Regions from separate parts of the Deinococcus soli (ex Cha et al. 2016) genome, predicted to be linked through region 2. Evidence: riboswitches for the same ligand, from Rfam matches in the RefSeq annotation. Region 2 holds a riboswitch; the other holds the start of a gene.

Region 1 (3,331 bases), 1.4 Mb from region 2:
CTGAGCGGCGACAGGGCACTGAGCGGCATGTTCGCCGGGGCCATGACGGGCGCGGCGGACCTCATCAACCGGTTTGATGGAACGACCTCACAGCGCTCCGTTTCGGGGAATGTCATTATCGGCAAGGCGAGCGTGCGCTACCGCTGGTAACCCCCCCCGGGGGGACCACGGTGCCGCGCAGAGCTGAGCCATGAAACGCGTCCGGAGAGGCGCGAATGGAGGAAGCATGATCAGGAAAGAACGGGCCATCCTGGCTCTGGAAGACGGCACCGTGTACCGCGGGTACGCGTTCGGGCACCGCGGCGAGACCGTGGGCGAGGTGGTGTTCAACACCTCCATGACCGGGTACCAGGAGATCATGACCGATCCCTCGTACAACGGGCAGATCGTGACCATCACGTACCCGCACGTCGGGAACTACGGCGTGGCGATCTACGACATGGAGAGCAACAAGCCCTACGTGCGCGGCTTCATCAGCCGCGAGTTCAGCGGCGAGTACTCCAACCACCGCGCGCAGCAGTCCCTGGAAGCGTTCATGCAGCAGTACGGCGTGGTGAGCATCCAGGGGATCGACACGCGCGCGCTGGTGCGGCGCCTGCGCACGGGCGGCGTGGTCAAGGGGGTCATCGCGCACCGCAGCTACACGCACCCGGAAGATCCGTACGGTGAGTTCACGCCCGCCGAGGAAGCCGTGTACGTGGGGCGCGCCCGTGACCATCAGGACATTGACGGCCACGACATGACCCGCGAGGTCACGACCGCGCTGCCCTACGCGTTCCCCACCCTGCGGCACGGCAAGCGCGTGGTCCTGATGGACTTCGGGATCAAGCACACCATCATCGAGCGGCTGGCCGAGGTCGGCATCGAGCCGATCGTGGTGCCCGCCCACACCACCCCCGCGCAGATCATGGCCCTGCAACCGCACGGACTGTTCCTGTCCAACGGCCCCGGTGACCCCGCCCCGCTGGAGTACGCGCACAAGACCGCGTGGGAACTCATGGGGCTGCTGCCCACCTTCGGCATCTGCCTGGGGCACCAGATCCTGGGGCTCGCGGCCGGCGGGAAGACCTTCAAGATGAAGTTCGGGCACCGTGGCGGCAACCAGCCGGTGAAGAATCTCTTAACGGGCAATGTGGAGATCACCAGCCAGAACCACGGGTACGCGGTTGATATCGACTCGATTCCCAACGGGGCCTTCGTGCCCACCCACGTGAACCTGAACGACGGCACCCTCGAAGGCATGGCGCACAGCCGCTACCCGGTGTTTTCCGTGCAGTATCACCCGGAAGCCAGCCCGGGGCCACACGACAGCCGTTACCTCTTTGACCGCTTTATCGAGGAGATCGACGCCTTCGACGGGGGCAACGGTACCCCCATTGTGAAAGCCAGCGCAGGACGTCTGGGGGTTTGACAATCCCCCGCTGGGACAACATGATGGACGAGATGCGCAGGTGAGAAATTTCATATTGTTCACGCGGTCAGTGACAAGCGTGTGAACACGGTGAAGTGAGACCAGCATCCTCGGGGACGGTCCCCGGGCCAGCAGCTGTTCCGGAGCAATGAATCATCTGGCGCACACGGGCGCCTCAGCCAGATGAGGAGCGAGTGGCGCGACCGACAGAACGGTGGGAGTGATCCCCCCAGCTGTCGGTCAATTTTTTTTTCGCCCCGGAGGTGCCCCGGCGTGCAGCGCCTGATTCCCCCCATCCTCTTTGTCCTCACTCTGGCGCAGGCCCAGCAGACCACGCCGCCGGCCCAGCCGGCCGCGCCGCAGAACGTCACCTTCACCCTCACGCAGGATCTCGTCAAACGCAGCGCGGACAGCAGCGGCAAGGTCACCGAGACCATCATCGCCGCGCCCAGGACCGTCCTGCCCGGCGACATCCTGCGTGAGGAAGTCACGCTGCGCAACGTCTCCGGCCGCCGCCTGGGCCAGCTGAACGTCACCGTTCCCGTCCCGCGCGGCACCGAGTTCAGCGTCCTGACCACCCCCGCCGGCGAGCGCTGGAAGGTCACGTACTCCACCGACAGCGGCAAGACCTTCAGCGCGCAGCCCAGACGGACCGTCACCGCCACCGAGAACGGCCGGCAGGTCACGCGCGAGGTCCCCATCCCCACCAGCAGCTACACCACCGTCCGCTGGACCGTCACCAGCCTCAGCCCGGACGAGACGCTGAAGTTCAGCTTCCGCGTGAAAGTCAAGTAACGCCCCCGCCACCCCTACCGGAGGAAGCCATGAAGAAACACTGGACCCTGACCGCCCTGATCGCCCTGACTGCCGGCACCGCGCACGCCGCCGGCACCGCCGCCGGAACGGTCATCACCAACACCGCCGAGATCGTCTTCACGCCCGAAGGCAGCACCACCCCCAACCCCCCCGTGCCCTCCAACCCCGTCACCACCACCGTGCTGCCGGTGCCCAGCTTCACCATCCTGCAGAACGACGGCAGCGCCGACGTCACCACCCCCGACTACACCCGCCCCGGCCAGACCGCCACCGCCCGCCCCGGCGACACCGTCGTCTTCCCGTACACGCTGACCAACACCGGCAACGTCCCCAACGAGTCCTACGTCCTGACCAACACCCCCGACCCCAGCGGAACCGTCAAGACCCCCACCGGCGTCGCGTACTACCCGGCCAGCGCCGACACCAGCGGCGACGGCACCCTGAGCGCCGCCGAGATCGCCGCCGCCACGCCCATCACCAGCATCAGCGGCGTGAACCAGGACCAGGCCGTCAAGTTCTTCCAGGTGTACACCGTTCCCACCGCCGCCACCAACGCCGACAAGTACGGCGCTGACCCCACCGGTACCCGCCAGGACAACCCGGCCTTCAACAACGACCCCAGCGTGCCGCGCGACGCCAACAACTCCAACGTCACCACCGTGGACCGCAAGGACGCCACCGTCATCGGACCGAAGGCCGACCCGGACGGCAACGGCAACCCCACCACCGCCCCCTACAGCAGCCCCGAGGGCATCACCATCACCCCCAGCGCCAGCGACACGCAAACCGCGCAGGCCACCACCAGCACCACCACGATCACCTTCACGAACACCGTCCAGAACACCGGCAACCGCGCCGACGTGTTCGACATCACCACCGCCACTGCGGGCTTCCCCGCCGGGACGACCGTGACGCTGCTCAAGCCTGACGGCACCCCCCTGACCGACACCGATGGGGACGGCGTGCCCGATGCGGGCCGCCTGAACCCCGGCCAGACCGCCGACATCCTGGTCAAGGTGACCTTCCCCGCCGGCAGCGCCCCCACGGCACCCGGCACGCTCCCCACCGTGACGGTCACCAGCACCAGCAGCAACGACCCCAGCA
Region 2 (3,331 bases):
CCCTGGGCGCGGGCGCGTCGGCGGGCGGCAGTGCGGGCGTGCGCGAAGGCCAGCGTAACCGTCAGGACGGCCTTGAGAAGCAGCAAAGTCACGATGATGAGCAGCACCCAGCCCAGCGTGGTGGACGGCAAAGAAACCGGAATAGACATGGTGAGACCTCCCTCGGGGCGGTCTCACCACTGGCTCCACTCGTCTCATGAGGTGACCGAATCGAAGACGAGCATCGTTGCCTCCCGGCACAGTGTGGGGTGGGACGGGGGTCGGGGACCCACGACCACACCCTACGCATCACACGCTAGTCGCCCGTTACTGACGGGCCATGAATGCCACCTTTCGGGCACGCTGGGTCAGCGTTAAGCCGACCTACAGTCAGAGGGGGTCCGGACGGGGGCATGTGCGCAGGCCGTCCAGAACGCTGCCATCATGCGCCTTGCATGCCTGCTGTCACCCTGTCTCACGGCCGTCCGGACCAACGCACGCCACGTCACCCACGTGGCCTTCATGAGTGGATTCTGACGGCGGCCCTGGGGGGTCTGGTCGCCCTGCCGTCCGCGCAGGCGGCGCCCCTGCCGTCCTGCGGCGTATTCGGGCTGACCGTGAACAGTCCCGCCGTGCTGGACGCCGTGGAACGCAAACTGGGCTGCACGTTCGGCGCAGTCCGCTGGTTTCAGGACTGGAACACGCCGTTCAATCAGGCGTACGCCCGCACCCTGAGCAGCCAGGGGCGGGAGCTGGAACTGTCGTGGCAGCCGCGCGTGGGCCTGGCGTCCGGCGTGCGGGGCGTGCCGTACCGCGACATTGCCGCCGGACGACACGACGCGTATCTGCGGCAGTTCGCGCGGGACATCCGGCGCGGCGGCGTGACGGTCCGCGTGACCTTCGCGCCGGAGATGAACGGCAACTGGGGCGCGTACCAGCTGACCCGCAGCAACACCCCCACCGACTTCGTGCGGGCCTGGCGGCGGATCGTGAACGTGTTCCGCACCGAGAAGGCCCCCGTTCGGTGGGTGTGGACGCCGAACATCCTGTACCCCGACATGCCCAGCTCGTACCGGGCGCTGTACCCGGGGGGCGAATGGGTGCACGAGGTCGGCCTGGACGGGTACAACTGGGGTACCACCAATCCCTGGAACCGCTGGCTGAGTTTCCGCGCCACCTTCGCCGCGTCGTACCGGGAACTGAAACTCGTGGCGGGGAATAAACCCGTGCAGCTGGGTGAACTGGCCAGCGTGGAGCAGGGCGGCAGCAAGGCCGCGTGGATCCGGGACATGTGCGCGGCCCTGCCGGGTTTCGGGCAGATCCGCCGGGCGTTCTGGTTCCACCTGCAAGACGGCCGTGTCGACTGGCGCATCACGACCAGCCAGGCGGCGCTGGACGCCTTCCGCCGCTGCGTCCGCTCGCGCCGCTGAACTCCGGACCAATGTCGGCTGAGCGGGTCTGGCAGACCCGTCAAAGCGGGCGCACACCGCTGAAAGTGCGCCGCAGCGTGGGAGCACCGCACCCCTCGGAACAGCCGGGCGTGCGCACCCCCGGATGGGTGGAAAGCCGTCCTGTCCAGCCACGAGCGGCATTCATGTAAGAAGTTTGAAGGATACTTCAGGAGAAACTCACAGCGCAGTCGAGCATCCCGATGCTCAGGGCAAACCCGTCGCGAGGCGGGGACGCAAAGCCACGGAACCCCCAGGGTCAGCCGGGCCACCAGAGGGAGACGCCACATGACCATCCAACGAACCGCCGCCGCCGCCCTGCTGGGCCTGTGGCTCACCGCGTGCAACGATCTGTCCACCCCCCAGGCCAGCGGCGCCACGCTGCGTCCAGCCGCCACCACCTGGACCGAGACCTTCGACACGCTGGACAGCACCCGCTGGATCCGCTCCAGCTGGCCAGGGTTCTGGCAGGCGCCCGGCCTGACCGGAGGGTTCGACCCGGCGCTGGCCAGCGTGAAAGGCGGCCACCTGCTGCTGACCCTGAACGTTCAGTCCTGCGCGACCGGCCTGTGCGCCCGCGCCGCCGAGGTCCAGAGCACCCAGACCTTCGGTTTCGGGCGGTACACCTACCGCTTCCGCGCGGCCAGCACCAGCGCCAGCCCCACCAAGAGCGGCAAGGTCCTCAGCGGCAACATCAGCGGAGCGTTCAGCTACGTGGACGGCAGCGCCACAGAGATCGACCTGGAAATCGAGGGCAACCGCCCCAAGACCCTGAACGCCGCCGTGTGGAACACCGTGAACAGCAAGAGCTACGGCGTGCTGCCCACCGGCGTCACCTTCGGTCAGAGCTTCCAGACCCTGACCTACGAGTGGCGCCCGGACCGCGTCACGTACTTCCTGAACGGCGCGAAGGTCTGGGAGACCACCCAGAACGTCCCGCAGCAGGCCGCGCACATCATGCTGAACGTGTGGCCCACGAACAGCGCCGCGTGGGGTGGCGCCGCCACGACCGGCACCGTGTACATGCTGGTGGATTCCATCCAGTACGAGGCGTTCTGACCCGCCAGCCCTGACGGGACAACAGTGCACGAACGGACCGGACTGCTGCCCCCGCGCGGCCTCACACCGACTCGGGTGGGGCCGACGCCTCTTCCGTGCCCCTGCGAAACCGGTTGACCTGTGGCCACCCGAAGGCCGCGCCCTTGCCCTCCAGTCCCTTCCGGTCAGGCCGGGAAGGGCAGCGTGCCGGTCGCGGATAGGTCCCCGCTCAGCCAGCGCAGCGCGGCCCGACGGGCTTCCGGCTGGAACCCGTAGGTCACCAGCGCGGGGGCGTCCACGTCCAGCGCGGCGTAAGGGTTGTACAGCGCGAGGTGCAGGTCCGGGCGGACCCCGCGCAGCGCGGCGTGCCGGTGGCGGGAGGTGGTGGCCAGGATCACCGGGAGGCCGTGGGCGCGCAGGGCGTTCCAGTCCAGGTGGGCCGGGTCCTCGAAGGCGTGCAGGTGCACGTCGTACACGCCGCGCAGGTCATCAGCGAGGGTCCGCGCGTCCACGCTGGCCTCGCTGACGTTCTCGCGGGGGACTTTCGCCTGCGCGACCAGCAGGACGCGTGAGCCCGGCGCCGGGGCGACCGGCTGTCGGTACGCGCTCAGGCCGCGCGCCCAGGCGCTTTCCAGCAGCGCCGCGTCCGCCTGGGGGTCCAGGGTGTCGTCGGCCTGCGCGGGGTAGCGGGCGGCCAGGATCTCCAGGCGGTGCACGCTGGCCCTCATCTGCGCGGCGTCCAGAGCGCCACTGTCGAGCGCGGCCTGAATGGCGTCCAGGGTCGCCTCCTGCGCCTCGCGGCGCCCCAGGGCCATGACCAGATCCGCGCCCGCCTGGAGCGCCATTACCCCGGCCTCGCCCCGCCC

The links. A riboswitch is a leader RNA that binds a small molecule or an ion and turns the genes downstream of it on or off. The one in region 2 is predicted to bind cyclic di-GMP.
Region 1: it holds a riboswitch for cyclic di-GMP, as region 2 does, so the genes downstream of both, SY84_RS09845 (hypothetical protein) here and SY84_RS00535 (glycoside hydrolase family 16 protein) in region 2, are expected to answer to the same signal.

Annotation. Positions count from the first base shown of each region.
Region 1 is NZ_CP011389.1:1,979,283-1,982,613, forward strand. Features, by position in the region: gene SY84_RS09835 (hypothetical protein) at 1-150, shown strand, start outside; gene carA (glutamine-hydrolyzing carbamoyl-phosphate synthase small subunit) at 227-1,411, shown strand; cyclic di-GMP riboswitch class II at 1,544-1,629, shown strand; gene SY84_RS09845 (hypothetical protein) at 1,685-2,206, shown strand; gene SY84_RS09850 (DUF11 domain-containing protein) at 2,236-3,331, shown strand, end outside.
Region 2 is NZ_CP011389.1:111,176-114,506, reverse strand. Features, by position in the region: gene SY84_RS00545 (glycosyltransferase) at 1-149, opposite strand, end outside; cyclic di-GMP riboswitch class II at 157-243, opposite strand; gene SY84_RS00540 (glycoside hydrolase family 26 protein) at 435-1,409, shown strand; cyclic di-GMP riboswitch class I at 1,629-1,703, shown strand; gene SY84_RS00535 (glycoside hydrolase family 16 protein) at 1,716-2,486, shown strand; gene nagZ (beta-N-acetylhexosaminidase) at 2,651-3,331, opposite strand, start outside.